DNA from 2 places in the Xylanivirga thermophila genome. Region 2 is predicted to be linked to the other one. Evidence: a T-box and tRNA genes for the amino acid it is inferred to sense, from the RefSeq annotation. Region 2 holds a T-box; the other holds one or more tRNA genes.

Region 1 (9,875 bases), on a different contig from region 2:
GTAGTTTTATCCGTTAACCCTCAAGAAGCCATAGTAAATATTGGATATAAGGCAGATGGTATTATATCTGCTGACGAAGTATTCCTGGAACAGAATCAAACTTTAGAAGATATCATAAAAGTAGGTCAGGAGATAGAAGTAGAGGTAATAAAGATAAACGATGGAGAAGGCAATGTATTGCTTTCTTGCAAGTCTATCCAACAACAAAAAGTGTGGAATGATATACAAAAAGGTTATGAAGCGGGAGTTGAATTTCGAGGCAAATGTACTCAGGCAGTAAAGGGTGGTGTTATTGCTAGTATTAATGGCATTAGAACATTTGTACCCGCTTCCCAATTATCTACAAAATACGTAGAAGATCTGAACACTTTTGTTGGAAAAGAATTAAGACTTAAAATAATAGAACTGGACAAACGACGCAATAGATTGGTAGCCTCACAAAGAATTATCTTAGAGGATGAAGAAGAAGCAAAACGTCAGGCTGTTTGGAATTCACTAAAAGAAGGTGAAAAAATAACCGGTACTGTTAAAAGCATAACCGACTTTGGGGTATTTGTTGATATAGGCGGGATTGATGGTCTTATTCATATCTCTGATCTTTCATGGGGACATGTAAAACATCCCAGTGAAGTACTCAGTGAAAATCAACAGGTAGAGGTTATAGTGTTGTCTTTTGATAAGGAAAAAGGTAGAATTTCCTTGGGTTATAAGCAGACATTGCCACAACCTTGGGAAAATGCAGATAATAAATACCCTGTAGGATCTATAGTAGAAGGAAAGGTAGTAAGAATTACTTCATTTGGTGCTTTTGTTGAATTAGAACCTGGCGTAGATGGTCTTGTTCATATATCACAAATATCCAACAAGCGAATTAATAAGGTAGAAGACGCATTAAAAGTAGGCGATATAATAAATGCAAAAGTATTAGATGTAAAGCCTGAAGATCATAAATTAAGTCTAAGTATAAAAGAAGCAAAAGGGGATAACAATATACAACCTTCAAAACACGATGATAACAGCTCTTCAAAATATAAAAAAGAAGAAATGAAAGTTTCATTAGGAGAATTCTTCCCAGAGCATTAAGAAAAAGGTTGTGGTTTTTTTATTATATGTATAAAAAAACATAAAATAGCCCACAATAATAACGACCTCACAAAATACATTGAGACCCCCTTTACATTAAGTCGTGATTAAGTTCACGGCTTTTTTTTATCTAAAAAATATGTTAAACTAATAAGATATCATAGTATATGTGAGGAGAATATATAAATGCAGTGGTCATATTTAGATTTTATTCAATCAATATTTAAGCTAACTACTATAGATTTATCTAGCTATAAAGAACGCCAAATGAAAAGACGTATTGATGCACTTATTGCTAGATCAGAATACAAAAATTACCATGCTTATTTTAAAGCTTTAGTGGCGAACAAGGAATTGCGCGATGAATTTATGAGTTATATCACCATCAATGTATCAGAATTCTATAGAAATCCTAAACAGTGGGAAGCTTTAGAGAAAGATATTCTACCTAATCTCTTGCAGAAACATGATGAACTCAAAATTTGGAGTGCTGCCTGTTCTACAGGCGAGGAACCTTATTCACTTGCAATGCTTCTTAGTAGATTTATACCTTTGAATCAGATAAAAATTATTGCAACCGATATAGATGCATCAATCCTCCAAAAAGCCAAAGAAGGTTCATATATTGAAAAGAATTTACAAAACTTACCCAAAGAGCTTATTGTCAAATACTTTCATAAACAAGGAGCAGAATATTACATAGATGATAGTATAAAAACATGTGTAGACTTTAGACAACATGATCTTTTAAAGGATGAATACCCAAAAAATTGTCATTTGATAGTCTGTCGCAATGTACTTATATACTTTACAGAAGAAGCAAAATCTAAGATCTATAATAAATTTTATAAATCTCTCCATCCTGAAGGAATATTATTCGTAGGAAGTACGGAACAGATAATATTACCTCAACGTTATAATTTTGTACCTGTGCAATCTTTTTTTTATAAAAAAGCATATGAAATATGAGTAATCCAATAAAAAGGTTTGACTTATAAGTCAAACCTTTTTATTGGTGCGAAAGGGGGGAGTCGAACCCCCATGGTATTGCTACCACTAGAACCTGAATCTAGCGCGTCTGCCAATTCCACCACTTTCGCATGATATAAAATTGGTGGAGGAGGATGGATTCGAACCATCGAAGGCTGCGCCAACAGATTTACAGTCTGCCCCCTTTGGCCGCTCGGGAACTCCTCCATATATAATAATTCATATATAAAAACAAAAAAATGGTGCCTCGGGGCGGAATCGAACCACCGACACGCGGATTTTCAGTCCACTGCTCTACCGACTGAGCTACCGAGGCAAAACTGGCGACCCGGAAGGGGATCGAACCCTCGACCTCTAGCGTGACAGGCTAGCGTTCTAACCAGCTGAACTACCGGGCCAAATAAAAAATGGTGGGCCTTCAGGGACTCGAACCCCGGACCAACCGGTTATGAGCCGGTTGCTCTAACCAACTGAGCTAAAGGCCCTAAAAAAATGGTGACCCCTAGGGGATTCGAACCCCTGATACCGCCGTGAAAGGGCGATGTCTTAACCACTTGACCAAGGGGTCACACTAATGGTCGGGGTGGAGGGACTCGAACCCCCGGCCCCATGCTCCCAAAGCACGTGCGCTACCAAACTGCGCTACACCCCGACGACCAACCTGAATTGTTCAGGCGACGATGTTTAATATACATCATTTTTTTGAAACTGTCAAGTCTATTTTGAAATTTTTTTTATAAAAACCGTTTTTGGTGCATAATAGTCAAAAAATATTGGAAAACTATTATGACACTACAATATATTGGAATATATATACAATATAAAGGAGCAGATAACATGAAAGATCTAAAGCATTATACAATAAGTCAATTTTCTCAAATCATCGGCTACAAACCATATGTTATTAGATTTTATGAAAAAGAATTTGAAATAAAGATTCCACGTACTAAGTCAAATCATAGATATTTTACTCAAAGGGAAATTGATATATTTATGTATATTAAAAACTTACAAGATCAAGGATTTTCAAATGCACAAATAAAAATTATACTTAAAGCACCATATATGTCTGCACAAATAGCTAGTAGTATATTGGATGTGGCAGCTACTAAACAGATATGCTCAAATTTAGATAATGTACAAAATCCATTGTTCTATTCGACTAAATTTGATATAATAAGGCTTATACAATTTATACAAAACTATTGTATAAAGGGAGTGACAAATATGGATATACAAAAAAAATATGATGAAATAAACGGTATATGGGAAGTCTGTCTAACTGGAGAGATTGACATATATAATGCACCGCAACTAAAAGAGTCTTTAATTTCTATGCTCAATCAAAAAAATGCTAGTATAGTATTAGATTGTGAAAAACTTAGATACATAGATAGTACTGGATTAGGCGTCCTTATAAGCATACTTAAAAGAGTCAAGGATTTTGGGGGAGATATTCGTATAAAAAATTTAAAACCCTATATAGCTAAAATTTTTACTATAACAGGTTTGGACAAGATTTTTGCCATTGAAGAATGAGGTGATGATGGTGGATAGTATATTATTAAACATCCCTGCAAAACCTGAATATGTAATGGTGGTTCGTTTAACCACATCAGCAGTTGCATGTAGGGCAGGTTTAAGGGTAGATGAAATAGAAGATTTAAAAGTTGCAGTAGCTGAATCGTGCAATATCCTTATGAATCAAACTAAAAATATAAAACAGCTTAATGTCAATTTTAATACTACTGGAGAAGGGCTTAAAATAGAAATCGGCATAGAAAAGGATTTAGATGACATTGTTGGTAATGATTATAATAACTATGATGAGCAAAACGAGCTGGGAATCTATATAATAACATCACTTATAACTGATGTTAATTTTCATCAAAAAGGAGATATTATTTATTCCATCTCCATGTATAAAAAAAGTGGGGGTCAAACATGTGATGATTGATGGGAATGAAGCAAAAAAACTGCAAAACAGACAGGAAGATGAATTGTTGCAGAAATATTGTGAAACTCGAGATATAAACTTAAGAAATGAACTTATAAAAAAATATCTTTATATAGCTGAGATTGTAGCAAAAAAATTTTCAAATAGAGGAGTAGAATACGATGATCTTTTTCAAGTGGCTTCTTTAGCATTGATAAAAGCATTAGAGCGTTATGACATAAATAGGGGATATAAATTTTCTAGTTTTGCTACTCCTACCGTTGTAGGAGAAGTAAAAAATTATTTTAGGGATAAAAGCAGGGTAATAAGGTTACCTAGAAAAGAAAGTGAATATCTTAAAAAACTTGATGAAGCCACTAGCCATTTATCTTTTAAATTATCTCGTTCTCCCAAGCCTGAAGAAATTGCCGAATATTTAAATATCACTGTAGAAGAAGTATTAGAACTTATGGAATCTAGACATTCTACTAATATTGCATCTTTAGACTATTATATAGATGATGAAGGGGAAACCGATTTAATGTCTGTAATAGGACAAGATGAAACTAGTTATTCAGATATCGAAAATAAGGACTTTATTTCCAGGGTAATGGAAACCCTTGATGATACTGAACGTAAAGTTATATATGAACGCTTTTATAAAGGAAGAAGCCAACGAGCAATTGCTAAGGATATGGGAGTTTCACAAATGTATATATCAAGAATGGAACGTAAAATACTAGAAAAGTTTCGAACTTATCTTAGAAAAGGTTGATGGTACCCATGTTTTATTTTTATACAATAGGTTAAATATATCTTGGAGATATAAATAACGGGAGGTACCATAGGTGAAAATGCTATTTCATAAAAAGGTTGTAGGTTGTAATGCAGTTGTTATACGTAATTTAATCAATGAAATGATAGAATGTATCAAGTGTTGGCATGAACTAGAGGAAGAAGAAGTCTACGAATTTTTATTAATACTTAACGAATTGATAGCAAATGGCATTATTCATGGGAATAACGGAAAATGTGATAAAGCCTTAACCGCTATTATTCAAGAATTGAATAGTAATACTATTAATATATGCATATGCGACGAAGGTAACGGTTTTGACTATAATACTATTATGCAAAGTGATGTAGATTCTACGGATATATTTACTGAAAGTGGACGAGGGCTTAAAATTATTAAGGCTTTATGTGATACTATTAAATTCGATTGTGATGGTAATAATGGTAATAAGATAAGTATCAGTAAATCTATCAAAAGATAATTAATAAATTAGTCATGTATAAATTTTAATTTTCAAAAATTCTAAAAGGATTTTTGAAAATGATAGAGAAATATATAGATAAATAATTATGAGTTAGGATAATATTTTATAGACGGAAGGATTTTTGCTATGGCCAAAGGTCTTAAAATAGGGAGAAGAAATATTAAACCCCGTTTTTTTGTTTTTGTTACGATTATAGGTATATGCATCTATTGGCTATTTGGTTTATCATCATCTAGACCCACGGAATATGCGTCTGTAGAATATGGAAGTATTACTACTGAAAACAAAAGTCATGCTCTTATAGTTAGGAATGAACAGATACATACTGCACCAATATATGGAAAAGTACTATTCCATGTAGATGAAAATCAAATGGTAAAAAACGGAGATGTATTAGCTACCATATATAAATCAAATTATCAAGAGGAAGTAGTTTATCAATTATATAATGTACAAGAAAAAATTATAAATTATCAGGAACAAAATATTATAGATAAGATAAATGATAAAGATTTAGATAAGGTACAAGAAGATATAAATAATATTATCTATGACATTCAAGAGAATATTAGAGATACTAATATGAAACAAATGGACAACAAAGAAAGAAATGTGAGATTATTATTAGAACAGCGAAAGGAAATAATTGACAAAAAGGGCAATTCAGATGAATATCTAAAAAATTTGTATGATGAACAAAATAAATTGACTGAGCAGATAAAAGACTGGAAACTAGATATAGTATCTCCAGCCTCAGGGTTGGTCAGCTTTTATATCGATGGTTTAGAACAAATATTGAATTTTGATTCTTTAGATGAAATAACAACAGAAAGCTATCAGGAATTGCTACAATATCAGGCTCCATCCAAAGACCAGGGTCAAAATCAGAACCAGGCTAAAGCAAACCAACCTTTTTTTCGCATTGTAGATACTAATAAATGGTATATTATATGTGAATTACCTTCATCCCCCTTTTTTTATAAAATAAATGACGATGTCTCAATAGGCTTTTCAGAGATACCGGTAAAAGATACAAATGCTAAAATAGTAAAACTAGTAGATGGAGACACACAAGGGAAACTTATGGTATTGGAGTTGGGGAATGATATACAAAATGTAATTAATGTAAGAAATACCAAAGTAAATATAAGCAAAAAATTTGAAGGTTTAAAAGTGCCTAAATCAGCTATTATCAAATATAAGGGTAAAGAAGGAGTGACGAAATTAAAAAACGGTGAAAAAAAATTTATAGAAATAAAAATTGTCGCATATGATGATAAATATGCTATAATAGAACATAATGATCAATATGAAAAATTAAATGTCAATGATCAAATACAGCTGCGTTAATATTATGTATTTTGTTAAGAGGTGGACTTCTAATATGGACATTAAAGAGAATATTATATCAGTAAAAGATAGAATGGCTAGAGCTGCTATAAAAACAGGAAGAAATTTAGAAGATATTACGCTAGTAGCTGTTACTAAAACGGTAATACCTGCCAGAATAGATGAAGCCATTGAATCTGGTATAAGACATATAGGAGAAAATAGAGTTCAAGAAATCAGAAGTAAATATCCATATATAAAAAATAGAGTAAAATGGCATCTTATTGGTAGTTTACAAACCAATAAGGTAAAATATATAATAGATAAAGTAGATATTATACATTCTTTAGACAGATTGTCATTGGCAAAAGAAATAGATAAAAGGGCATCAATGAATGGTATAGTATTGCCAGTTTTGATACAGATAAATGTATCAAAAGAATCTACAAAATCTGGTATATACATAGAAGAATTGGATGATTTTTTAGACCAAATACAGCAATTTGAGCATATAAGGGTAAAAGGTCTGATGACTATAGCCCCTTTACTGGATAACGCAGAAAAGACACGTCCTTATTTTGCTAAGTTAAAGGAAATATATGAAGACATTAAACTACGCCAATATAGCAATGTAACTATGGAATATCTATCGATGGGTATGACAAATGACTTTGAAATAGCAATAGAAGAAGGTGCAAATATAGTGCGGATTGGTAGAGCTATATTTGGTGAACGATAATCAAAAGGAGGAATATAAAATATGGCAGGTAAAATGTTTGATAAATTCTTGAATATTATTGGTTTGGAAGAAAGCATAATGGATGAAGATGAAGATATGTTTCTAGAAGAACAAAATAATAATATGGATGATGATTTTGACGAGCCAATCATCAAAACTAAACAGAAAAAAGGTAAGGTGGTTAATATTCATAGTGCATCATATGTAAAAGTTATAGTATATCAACCTTTTTCCTATGATGATACCCAAACAATAATAGATAATTTAAAATCGCGCAAACCTGTTATCGTAAATTTAGAGGCACTGGATATCGATTTAGCACAAAGAGTACTAGATTTTATGAGTGGTGCAGTATATGCTCTTGACGGAACCATCCATAAAGTTTCAAAGGGTATTTTTGTGTTAGCACCTAGTAATGTAGACATTAGTGGAAATATACCTGAAGAATTAAAAGGTAAAAGTTTTTTCACCCTTACAAATAATAAAGAAAAAGGGATGGAATAGGAGGCATTATTGATTTGGCTAGTCAAGTTATAGCGGGACTTTTGAAAGGGATTGTGTTATTTTTGGATATTATATGCTGGCTTATAGTAATAGGGGCTTTGTTATCTTGGTTTATAGATCCGACTCATCCAATTCGTACCTTTATAACACGTATTACAGAGCCTTTTGTAGCACCTTTTAGGCCACTTTCAGATAAAATTAATTCTTCAGGATTACCTATAGATTTTTCCCCATTGTTTACATACTTATTCCTTACTATTATCATACAATTATTGCAGAGATTAATAATTGTAGTATAATAGGATGGTAGCATATGGCTTATAAGGATACAAAATATTTATTGGCAAATGTAGAAGATCTTATTTTTAGTGTTCAAAAAAGTAAAACTGAAAGAGTTACTTCATTTTTTGACCCGGCACAACAACAATTAGTTGAGGATATTGTGAAACAGTACAATGGCATAAAATATGATAAATTTGGTGGGTATGGCGATGCAGAGCGTTTGATGTTCTATATATATCCATTTACTAAAGAGATAGATCAAAAAAAATGGTATAATGCCATCAAGGTTGTAAAAGTTACTTGGAATGCTAAATATTATAGAGTTAGTCATAGAGATATCCTAGGTGCTATAATGGGATTAGGTATACAGAGGCATAAAATAGGGGATATTATTATTCAATCTGATATTGGATATGTGTTTACCTTAGGCAATATAGCCCCTTTTATATTTTCAAATTTGATATATATCGGTAAGGCTAGTGTAAACACGGAAATATGTAACTATGACCAGATATACATTGACCCTCCAAAAATAAAACTCATAAAAGCCACTGTTTCTACTCTTAGATTGGATAGTATTGCTAGTGCAGGATTTGGTATATCAAGGAATAAGATGGTTCCTACTATTAGATCTGGAGCTGTAAAAGTAAATTGGACAGAGGTAGATAAACCAAATTTTGTGCTTAAAGAAGATGATATGATATCAGTTCAACATATGGGGCGTATTAGATTAGCCGAAATAGGTAACTTTACTAAGAAACAACGGATTAATGTAACAATAGAAAGATTTATATAAGGGAGGAGAAAATCATATGCCGTTGACACCTATGGATATACATAATAAAGAGTTTACCAGATCTTTTCGAGGTTACAACGAAGATGAAGTTGACGAATTTTTGGATTTGATTATCGACGAATTTGAGAAGATGTATAAGGAAAATCTTAACTTTAAAGATAAAATAAATACAATGTCCGATCAAATAGCCAACTATAAAACCATAGAAAATACTTTGAAAGAAACTTTGGTAACAGCCCAAAAAACTGCTGAAGATGTAAATGCAAATGCTGAAAAAAAGGCAGAGCTTATTATAAAGGAAGCTCAAACTCAAGCTGAAAAGATTATCCAAGAAGCAAATAATCAGATAATAGATATAAAGAAAGAATACCAAAATTCTTGTAAAGAATTTCAAATTTTTAAAAATAAGTTTAAAACCCTTCTTGAAACCCAGCTCGATATGATAGAGCAAAATTCCGATTTATTTATAGATGAAAATTTAGAATAAGCTTTTTAAAAGGGAATATACTAAAGAGTATATTCCCTTTATTGTGCTTAAATATAAATAGGATAGATCATTTTAGAGAGGTATAGATATTATGGAAGATCATAACGATGATCGTCAGTATGCATATATCCAGAAATTAGAGGAAGCAGCTCGAACACTAGAAAAAATGAAATTTGGAGATTACGTAGAATACCTTAAAAACACAAAAAGGATGTTAATCACCAATTTTGTAGCAGGTTTATCTAGAGGATTTGGTATGGCTATTGGATTTACTCTATTAGGTGCAGTAGCTTTTTATTTTTTAAGCAAATTAGCCAGCAAAAATCTGCCGATTATAGGTAATTTCATAACTGAAATAGTAAAAATTGTACAAAATAATCTTTAGAAAGGATAAGCATAAAATGAAAGATTACCAACTTAAATATCTTAAAAGTCAGTTAACGGAAGAG
Region 2 (9,875 bases):
TAAAATTGTGGTTGTAGGTAATGCTACATTTACCGATGGACAATTTTCCGCTCAAGTTCCGGGGAATGGCGAATTGTTATTAAACAGCCTTAGCTGGTTGCAGGATAAAAAGGATATGATATCTATCCGCTCGAAGAGTCTTGAATATACTAGACTGAATATAACGGGTATGCAATCTCTAGTTTGGTCGGGTATTGTGGTTATAGTTATTCCTGTTGTGATCTTTTTGGCAGGACTTATGGTATGGCTGAGGAGGAGACATCTATGAGTAAGGGCAATAAGATAATTATACTAATAGTAGTATTGGGCTTGCTTATAGGTAGTTATATATTTATGAAGAACCGACCTACGAAAAAAGAAGATGCTGAGGGAGAACAGGAAAAGATAGAGCTGAGTAAGGTAGAGAAGGATAAAATAAACAAGATGGTGCTTCAATCAAAGGATTCTACCTTAACCTTTATAAAGAAGGGAGAAGAGTGGTCTATTGATTATCCACATCCTGTAAAGCTAAAGCAGACCTATATAGATGATATTGCCTATAGTTTTGCAAGCCTATATGCTGAGAGGGTAGTAGATGAAAATCCTGATGATTTATCCCAATATGGCCTCAAAGAGCCTTCAGTAAAGGCATGGGCAGAGCTTGAAGACGGTAATAAGACTAAAGTATTTTATCTTGGGGACAAGGCACCTACAGGAAATAATTATTATATTATGATAGAGGGCGATCCTAAGGTCTATGCCGTATGGATGAATCACGGAGAACACTTTAGCTATAAAATGGACGATATACGGGAGAAAAAGTTGACCGAGATAAATGTACAAGAGCTATCTTACCTAAAGATGGTTATTGCAGATAAAACTGTTATAGAAATTAAGGAAAATGACAATCGTTCTGAAGATGAAGCCCAATTTGGTCTTGGAATGTGGAAGATGATAAAGCCGTATAATCAGCCGATGGGAGTAGATAGCAATGGCATTGAGAAGGTACTCTCCGACATACCAAATCTTGAAATAAAAGGCTTCATAGATGATGATCCTTCAGATTTGGGTCAGTATGGCTTAGATGTTCCCTCTAGGGAACTCGTGGTAAAGGATAAATCAAATACTGTTCATCTGTATTTTGGAAAAGATGCAGGCGATGATGAAGTATATTTTAAAACGGCAGACTCTAATGCAGTATATACGATGGCAAAGGAAAAGGTATCATTTATGGATATCAAGCCGTTTGAACTCGTAGAAAAGTTTGCATTTATAGTCAATATAGATGATGTTGATAAGATAGTTGTAGAAGGTGAAGGAAAAGCTCATACTCTTACCCTAGAGCGTTCTACTAAAAAGGCAGAAAAGGAAGGGGAAGAGGATGAGATAGAAACCGTTTATAAAGTGGATGGCAAAGAAGTAGAGGAGAGTCCATTTAAAAAGTATTATCAGAGTATTATAGGACTGCTTGTGGATGCAGAAAATGATAAGGAGTCGACAGAAAAGGCCGAAGTCAAGACCACCTTTTTCTTAAACAAGGGAAAAGATCGGGAGATCCATGTGGATTATGTACCATATGACAGGGATTTTTATTCAGTTGTACGTCAAGGGAAGGCAGAATTTATTATAAGCAGGGATCAGGTGCATAAGATGCTAGAGGATCTAGAGCTTCTCATACAGGGCAAACTAGAAAATGATTAACTAAGATAATACCGTAAGACTGCTTATTCAGTGGTTTTACGGTATTCTTTTATTAATCATTATTTATGTCAATATAATCCATATTACAAATTGAAGATTGCATATTAAGTTCTTGTGTAATATATTTAAGGATAATATAATATTCATGGTTGGTTATACATATTTAATAAGTTGTGATGGGTATTTATTCTATAAAAAGAAAATTGAAATGAGGTAGTTATTATGAAAATTTCTGTCTTGGGATGTGGAAGATGGGGTAGTTTTTTGGCTTGGTATTGTGTAAAATTAGGTTATGATGTAATGTTGTGGGGTAGGAAGAATTCTGATTCATATAAAAATTTAGAACTGAATAGGCAAAATAGTTATCTTACCCTCCCGCCATCTATAAAGCTTACCAATTCTCTGGATGAGGCCATATCCCATGGAGATGTAATAATTATATCTATAAGCGCCCAAGGGTTGAGGGAATTTGCGGGCAGACTATCAAAGTACAATATAGAGGGCAAAACCTTTGTCCTGTGTATGAAGGGAATAGAGGCAGATACGGGTAAAAGGCTTACAGAAGTATTTAATGATGGGATAGATAAGGATGTCAATTTGGCAATATGGGTAGGTCCAGGTCATGTACAGGATTATATAAATGGTATACCAAATTGCATGGTAATTGATTCTGCAGACACTGGAATTACAAAGGAACTTGTTGACATATTCGCCAGTGAACTTATAAGGTTTTATTATGGACATGATTTAATAGGCAATGAGATAGGGGCGGCATCTAAAAATGTAATAGGGATTGCTGCAGGCATGCTAGATGGATTTAATCTTACCAGTCTCAAAGGAGCCCTTATGGCAAGGGGTACTAGGGAGATCTCCCGCCTTATAAGGGCACTAGGTGGCGATCCTTTTACTGCTTATGGCCTATGCCATTTAGGTGATTATGAAGCTACACTTTTTTCAGCCCATAGTCATAACCGTAGATTTGGTGAGGCATATGCAAAGGGAGAGTATTTTGTAAAATTAGCAGAAGGGGTAGATACTACTAGAGCCCTTGTAAATTTATCTAAAGAATACAATGTTGACTTGCCCATATGTCAGGGAGTATATGCCATACTATTTGACAAAAGGGAACCGGAAAAGGTATTAAATGATATGTTTTTACGTTCTATTAAATTTGAGTTTTGGGGGTAGAGTTGTATAAATGAAATTTGATCATGAAATCGTTGGGAAAATAGGTTCTATGGCACTTATACGCAAGGACGAATATGATATAGATTATAATGTATTTAGCAGATTGGGTATGGATCTTAATCCGGACTTTATATGGGTCACCTCGGGCTCTGTTGAAATAGGGCGTTTGGACTATATGAAGCGTAATAATGGGGATGAGCTAAAGGGTTTAGACATGCAGGAGGTAAAGGCTGATTATGCGGCTCAGGGACAAGCCATACTAATGGAAAATTACAGAAGGTTTATAGATCCTAAATATTCTGTAAGACAGATATTGGTAGAACATCAACATTTTAATGATCCTGAAAAGCGCGAGTTTATAAGAAAACTTTTAAACCGTGCATCTGAGCAGGGTGCTATACCTATAGTCAATTATAATGACTCGGTAAGTAGCGAAGAGATACGCAAAATGGAGCTGTATAACTTAAAGCAAAATCATGAGAATGTTGTAGAATGTATAGATAATGATGAAACTGCCGCACAGATAGCAGTATTAGTGCGGGCTAGAATGCTTATATTATTGACATCAGCTCCAGGGATCTTGAAGGATCCGAAAGACTCTACATCCATTATAAGGGAAGTTGAAGGTAAGGATGTATATGAGCTGTTAGATCATATAGATTCCTTGGAAAAGTATTGTAATGGAAGTAGTAGGGAAGGGGCAAATGGTATGAAGGCCAAGCTTAAATTTCTATCCGAGCCGGTTAAACAGGGAACTACTGTCATAATTGGCAGTTCAAAACATAGGTTAAAGGACCTTATAGAAGGAAACGTGGACAGAACAATATTTCGTATAAGATAAAGGAGGAAAAACTATGGATAAGGATAGATTGTCTAAACAGATGCAGTTTATAAAGGAGATAGACAAGGCAAAGGAGGTCTATCGTCAAACCGTATTGATGGATGCTTCACGGAGAGAAAACGATGCAGAACATTCCTGGCATATTGCCATAATGGCTATGCTATTAGGAGAATATGTAGATGATAAAGATATGGATTTTTGCCGAGTAATAAAGATGGTACTTGTCCACGATTTGGTAGAGATATATGCTGGTGATACATTTTGCTATGATGAGAAGGCTGGATTGGACAAGTCAGAGAGGGAAATAAGGTCTGCAAGGAAGCTTTTTGGAATGTTACCGGAAGATCAGTGTGATGAGTTTATGGAGTTATGGAGGGAGTTTGAAGAACGTTCTACTCCGGAGGCTAGGTTTGGAGCTGCCCTTGACAGGCTGCAACCTTTATATCATAATTATATGACTAAAGGATACACTTGGCGTGAGCATGATGTGGACTATTCAAAAGTTATAGAGCGAAATAAATATATAAAGGATAGTTCAGAAGTGCTCTGGGAATATGCACAAAGGATGATAGATGATTCAGTTGAAAAGGGTTATCTAAAACATGAAGGTAAGTAGTAAAGATTATGTCTGAAGTATTTTATGGAATGGAGACGTTTGAAATTGGCACACCATAAAGCTAGACAAAAGGAAATAATCACCATAGTAGTTTTGATATGTTGCATATGTATATCGGGTTGCAGTGCAAATAAGTATGATGAACATAAAAGGGAGGCATTTGCCCTTGATACCATAATAACCCTTACTGCCTATGGAGGGAAAAATGTAGATAAGGCAATTGATGAAGCCATATATCGTATACAAGAGATCGAGGAGCATATGAGTACTACCATAGATGACAGTGATATAAGTAAGATAAATAAAAATGCAGGTAAGGCTCCTGTGACTGTTCATAAGGACACACTATATGTATTGGATAAGGCGCTTGAATATTGTAGCATGAGTAATGGTATGTTTGATATTACCATATACCCGCTTATAAAACTGTGGGATATAAAATCAGAACATCCACGTGTTCCCTCAGCTGAGGAAATACAGGGGGCTTTAAAATATGTAGATTATAAGAAGATAGTAGTTGATAGGGACAAAAATAGTGTATACCTTATGGAAAAGGGTATGGGAATAGACCTTGGCGCCATAGCAAAAGGATATGCAGCTGATGAGGTGACAAGGATATTTAAAAAATATGGTATAGAACATGCATTGATAAATTTAGGTGGTAATATTATGGCCATAGGTAATAAGGTGGATGGCTCTAAATGGAATATAGGTGTCCAAAATCCCAGAACCAGTAAGGATAATGAAGGATACTTTGCAGTATTGGAGGTTTCAGATAGCGCAGTTGTAAGCTCTGGAGATTATCAAAGATATATGGTAAAGATATATGAAGAGACAGGTAAGAGATACCATCATATATTTGATCCAAAGACTGGTTATCCTGCTGATAAAGGTATAATAGCAACTACTGTTATATCGCCATTATCTATAGATGCCGATGCATTGTCTACCTGCCTTTTTGTAATGGGTTATGAAGGGTTTAATATTATAGATGAATTGGAAGGGGTAGATGCATTATTGGTATCTACTGATAAAAAGGTAACCTTGTCAAAAAAATTCTCAGTGCCAATTAACATAACAGATAGAGAGTATGGATATAAAAAATGAAGCAATTGTTTAAGATAGGGGATATTTTTATATATTGTGTGGTATTATTATTTATTCTCATAGGGATATTTGGTGCTAAGTGGTTGGCAAGGGGTGAGTATGAAAGGCAGGTTATTGTTGAAGTAGATGGCAGGATAATAGAGAAGATTCCAATGTCAGTAGATACTATTGGGAAAGAATTTACCATAGAGACAGGCAATGGTGGATATAATGTAATCCGAATAGATGATAAAGGGGTAAGTATTATAGACGCTAATTGTCCCGATAAGATATGTATACATGAAGGCTGGATACAAGACCCTGGTCAGGTTATAGTATGCCTGCCACACAAAATGGTGGTAAAGATAGAGGGAACTAATGTGAGCAATAATGGTGTTGACGATATAGTAAAGTAGGGAATGGTGTTATGAATAATACAAAAAAGATGGTGGTTTTAAGCCTTATAACTGCACAAGCCATTGTAATTCATTATATAGAGAGCTTTTTACCTGTATTGATTCCCGGAATAAAACTTGGATTAGCCAATATTATGACTATGGTTACTATAGCGTTATTTGGGTTTGGAGAGGCGCTTCTAGTGGTAATTATAAGGTGTGTATTAGGCTCGTTATTGGCAGGTAATCCCATGTCAATACTATATAGTCTGACGGGAGGTATCTTAAGTTGTATAGTTATATGGACACTATACAGGTACTTTGGGAAGTATTTTAGCTTAATTGCAATAAGTGTTGCCGGAGCTTTATTTCATAATGTAGGACAGCTTTTAGTTGCTTCTGTAGTATTTGGGACTATAGGGATATTTTTTACATATATCCCTATTTTAGCATCGGTTTCTGTTATAACTGGGTTTTTTATAGGTCTTGTGTCTATTTATATCCTACAGTTTTTGCCAAAATTTTTAACTAATCATTAAATATATTAAATTTTTAGAAAGAAAGCAGGAAAAAACGAAAATATGGCGTATAATAGATAAGGCACATAAATATATGGGCTGTGCTAGCTATATATATTATAAAAATATAGCATACTATGTAGCAGGGGGATACCAACATGAAGGAAATGCAAAAAATACAGGACAATATAGAGAATATTAGGAAGTATCTGAATGATGCGGTGGATCAGCAACTGGACGATAGGTATATTCTGTGGGTAAGCCAACTCCTTGATGAGTTGATTGTGGATTACTATGAATTGCAGCTGAAAAATAATAATGATGTGTTGCAATGATAGATTATTGATGATAAAATGTGTTTCAGGATATACTATCTTAAATGTAATGAAAGGGAATAGTAGGGAAGATTAAGAGATAGGATCCTTAGGCTGAAAGATCCTAAAGTATCCCCAACCCGCCCTGGAGCAGCAAGGTGGAATATAAGTATACCTTGCCGGTATTTAGGTTGACCGTTATTCAATTGAGAGGACTTATTATATATTTAATATAGTCAATAAAGGTGGTACCGCGGGGGAACTCCGTCCTTTGATTAAGGATAGGAGTTTTTTTATATAGATTTGAAAGGAGTTTTTTATATGGCACAAAAAAAACAGGAATTTGTAGCCCATATTACCCCTCGAGAAGAGGATTTTTCACAATGGTATACGGATGTGATAATGAAGGCGGATCTGGTTGATTATTCTCCAGTTAAGGGGTGTATGGTAATTAAGCCATATGGCTATGCAATTTGGGAAAACATTCAGAGAGAATTGGATGAGAGATTTAAGGCAACAGGGCATAAAAATGCCTATTTTCCATTGTTTATACCGGAAAGCTTGTTAAAAAAGGAAGAGGAGCATGTGGAGGGGTTTGCACCTGAAGTAGCATGGGTGACCCATGGGGGAGATGAAGAACTGGCTGAAAGATTGGTAGTGCGTCCTACATCTGAAACCATAATATGCGCAATGTACTCGAAATGGGTTCAATCCTATAGGGATTTACCACTTTTGTATAACCAGTGGTGCAGTGTAGTAAGGTGGGAAAAATCCACTAGACCCTTTTTGAGGACATCTGAATTTTTATGGCAGGAAGGTCATACAGTGCATGCTAGCTATGAAGAGGCTCAAGAAGAGACTCTAAAAATGCTTGATGTATATGATGAGTTTGCAAAAAATGTCTTAGCAATACCTATGATTACTGGTCAAAAGACAGAAAAGGAGAAGTTTGCAGGTGCACTAAGTACTTACACCATGGAAGCACTTATGCAGGATGGAAAAGCCCTTCAGGCAGGAACTTCACACAATTTGGGACAACATTTTGCTAAGGTATTTGATATTCAATATTTAGATAAGGATGGTCAGCTTAAGTATGTATGGCAAACCTCCTGGGGGGTATCTACGAGGTTAATAGGCGGCATAATAATGGTACATGGTGATGAACGAGGATTGGTTCTCCCGCCTAAAGTGGCTCCCATACAGGTGGTAATAGTGCCTGTTGCCATGCATAAAGAAGGTGTGCTAGAAAAGGCACGGGAATTGTATGACGAGCTTAAAAAGGCAGGTCTTAGGGTAGAACTCGACGACCGGGATACTCAAAGTCCGGGATGGAAATTTAATGAATGGGAATTAAAAGGTGTTCCCATACGGCTTGAAATTGGGCCAAGGGATATAAAAAATAATCAAGTAGTGCTGGTTAGAAGGGATAGCCTTGAGAAGATAGGGGCATCGATGGAAGATATTTCTGACACCGTAATAAATATGTTGGATAGTATAAATGATGGTATATATGAAAAGGCATTATCCATGAGAGATGAGCATACCTATGCAGCTGGTAATATGGATGAGTTTAAAGAAGCTTTGGAAAACAAGAAAGGTTTTGTAAAGGCCATGTGGTGCGGCAGGCGGGAGTGCGAGGATGCTATAAAAGATGCTACTGGTGCTACTACTAGGTGTATGCCCTTTAAGCAGGAACATTTAGGTGATAAATGTGTTTGCTGTGGACAAGAGGCTAAGCATATGGTATATTTTGCAAAGGCATATTGATTAACAGGTAAATAAATAAAAGGTGCGGTTTTAGGCGCATATCCATAGGGACACAAATTTAACTGTGAGGTTTCAGGGAAGGCAGACAGCAGATTGTTGTCTGCCTTTGGTGTATAACCAGGCATTGTTTAATTTGAATTGTGTCTTTTCTATTGACATTGCCTTTATTCAACTATGACTTTATTTCCACCTTTTTAAATTACCCCTTTACAAATCAAAATATTTTAGTTATAATAATGTTTGTCATGGGGATATAGCTCAGTTGGGAGAGCGCTTGAATGGCATTCAAGAGGTCAGGGGTTCGACTCCCCTTATCTCCACCAAATAGGATTCAAAGTCTAACACTGCTCGAATTCAACACAGTAAATCTAATTATGTTTATAATTAATACATAGGCAAAGAATAGTACTAAAAAACACTTATATGTATCTAGCGAATAAGGGCTTATATATAAGTGTTTTTATTTTGGATATTATTTTTTTCTTAAAAGGCTGTACAAATAATTTTTTATATTTTCTTTTCATGATAACATTAGTAGATTACTAATGAATATGTTGTATTTTGATTTTTGCTTTTTGAATGGCGTTCAAGGGATCACAGGTTTGATAATACATATTTTTTCGTATCTATAAATTACATTTGATTATTATATATGGTATAATATTTATATTGGAGGTAGGTAATTCGCCAGGGGAGAGGAAGAACTATATGCAGAAGATAGAGGACAATCGGGAAAAAGCAATGCTATTTGAAAAATGCATTGAACCAATATATGGTGAATTATATAGGTTTATTTATTCAATAGTGAGAAATAAGGAACTGGCAGAGGATGCCATGCAGAATACATTTTTGAATGCGTATATTTACATATTTGACGTACGAGATGACAATAAATTCAAATCATGGATATTTACGATAGCGAAGAGGGAGAGCATAAAAGTTTTACGCTTGTATAACAGAGAATTGCCTACTGATAGCGAAGATTTTATAGTCTATATGAACGAAAATACCGATTTTAATATCCCACATGATGTGGTAATAAGAAAAGAATTAAATGATAAGCTTATAGAGATAATAAATAATATGGATGCAAAATACAGGGATGTGGCCATACTGAAGTATGGTAATGGGTTAACCTTAGCGGAGATATCGGAAATTTTGAATACTAATATAAATACGGTAAAAACGTGGCATAGAAGGCTTAAAAATATAATATATAAGGAGCTTGCATCCTATATGTCCCAGGATCAGGATGTTAAAGTTCATTAAGATGGTTGGGAGGTTTTAATAATATGTTTGACAGGCGTAAAAAAGTCAGCAAGGATGTGTTGGATGAGCTTTTAGAGGATGTGTTTGCCAATAATTGGCAAGACATAAAGGACCTGGGAGATATAGAAGTGCCTGATATGAGTGAGATGTTAGACAATTTTGAGCAAGATATAAATAGAGAATCAAAAGTGATAGACTATA

What was found. The T-box of region 2 lies ahead of proS (proline--tRNA ligase). A T-box ahead of a tRNA ligase gene usually reads a tRNA of that ligase, here a tRNA-Pro.
Region 1: it has a tRNA-Pro gene. The T-box ahead of proS (proline--tRNA ligase) is inferred to sense a tRNA for this amino acid. The anticodon was not compared.

Annotation. Positions count from the first base shown of each region.
Region 1 is NZ_RXHQ01000034.1:17,946-27,820, forward strand. Features, by position in the region: gene EJN67_RS11965 (bifunctional 4-hydroxy-3-methylbut-2-enyl diphosphate reductase/30S ribosomal protein S1) at 1-1,083, shown strand, start outside; gene EJN67_RS11970 (CheR family methyltransferase) at 1,270-2,052, shown strand; tRNA gene EJN67_RS11975 (tRNA-Leu) at 2,097-2,183, opposite strand; tRNA gene EJN67_RS11980 (tRNA-Tyr) at 2,196-2,280, opposite strand; tRNA gene EJN67_RS11985 (tRNA-Phe) at 2,314-2,389, opposite strand; tRNA gene EJN67_RS11990 (tRNA-Asp) at 2,395-2,471, opposite strand; tRNA gene EJN67_RS11995 (tRNA-Ile) at 2,482-2,558, opposite strand; tRNA gene EJN67_RS12000 (tRNA-Glu) at 2,567-2,641, opposite strand; tRNA gene EJN67_RS12005 (tRNA-Pro) at 2,649-2,725, opposite strand; gene EJN67_RS12010 (anti-sigma factor antagonist) at 2,911-3,612, shown strand; gene EJN67_RS12015 (ATP-binding protein) at 3,602-4,030, shown strand; gene EJN67_RS12020 (sigma-70 family RNA polymerase sigma factor) at 4,023-4,784, shown strand; gene EJN67_RS12025 (ATP-binding protein) at 4,864-5,286, shown strand; gene EJN67_RS12030 (HlyD family efflux transporter periplasmic adaptor subunit) at 5,416-6,639, shown strand; gene EJN67_RS12035 (YggS family pyridoxal phosphate-dependent enzyme) at 6,674-7,357, shown strand; gene EJN67_RS12040 (cell division protein SepF) at 7,379-7,861, shown strand; gene EJN67_RS12045 (YggT family protein) at 7,876-8,160, shown strand; gene EJN67_RS12050 (YlmH family RNA-binding protein) at 8,175-8,939, shown strand; gene EJN67_RS12055 (DivIVA domain-containing protein) at 8,956-9,426, shown strand; gene EJN67_RS12060 (DUF5665 domain-containing protein) at 9,518-9,811, shown strand; gene EJN67_RS12065 (TraR/DksA C4-type zinc finger protein) at 9,828-9,875, shown strand, end outside.
Region 2 is NZ_RXHQ01000011.1:53,129-63,003, reverse strand. Features, by position in the region: gene EJN67_RS06955 (GldG family protein) at 1-268, shown strand, start outside; gene EJN67_RS06950 (DUF4340 domain-containing protein) at 265-1,680, shown strand; gene EJN67_RS06945 (NAD(P)H-dependent glycerol-3-phosphate dehydrogenase) at 1,903-2,868, shown strand; gene EJN67_RS06940 (amino acid kinase family protein) at 2,879-3,709, shown strand; gene EJN67_RS06935 (HD domain-containing protein) at 3,723-4,325, shown strand; gene EJN67_RS06930 (FAD:protein FMN transferase) at 4,371-5,432, shown strand; gene EJN67_RS06925 (NusG domain II-containing protein) at 5,429-5,827, shown strand; gene EJN67_RS06920 (Gx transporter family protein) at 5,839-6,345, shown strand; gene EJN67_RS06915 (Spo0E family sporulation regulatory protein-aspartic acid phosphatase) at 6,483-6,659, shown strand; T-box leader at 6,700-6,913, shown strand; gene proS (proline--tRNA ligase) at 6,960-8,405, shown strand; tRNA gene EJN67_RS06905 (tRNA-Ala) at 8,653-8,728, shown strand; gene EJN67_RS06900 (RNA polymerase sigma factor) at 9,114-9,674, shown strand; gene EJN67_RS06895 (DUF4367 domain-containing protein) at 9,698-9,875, shown strand, end outside.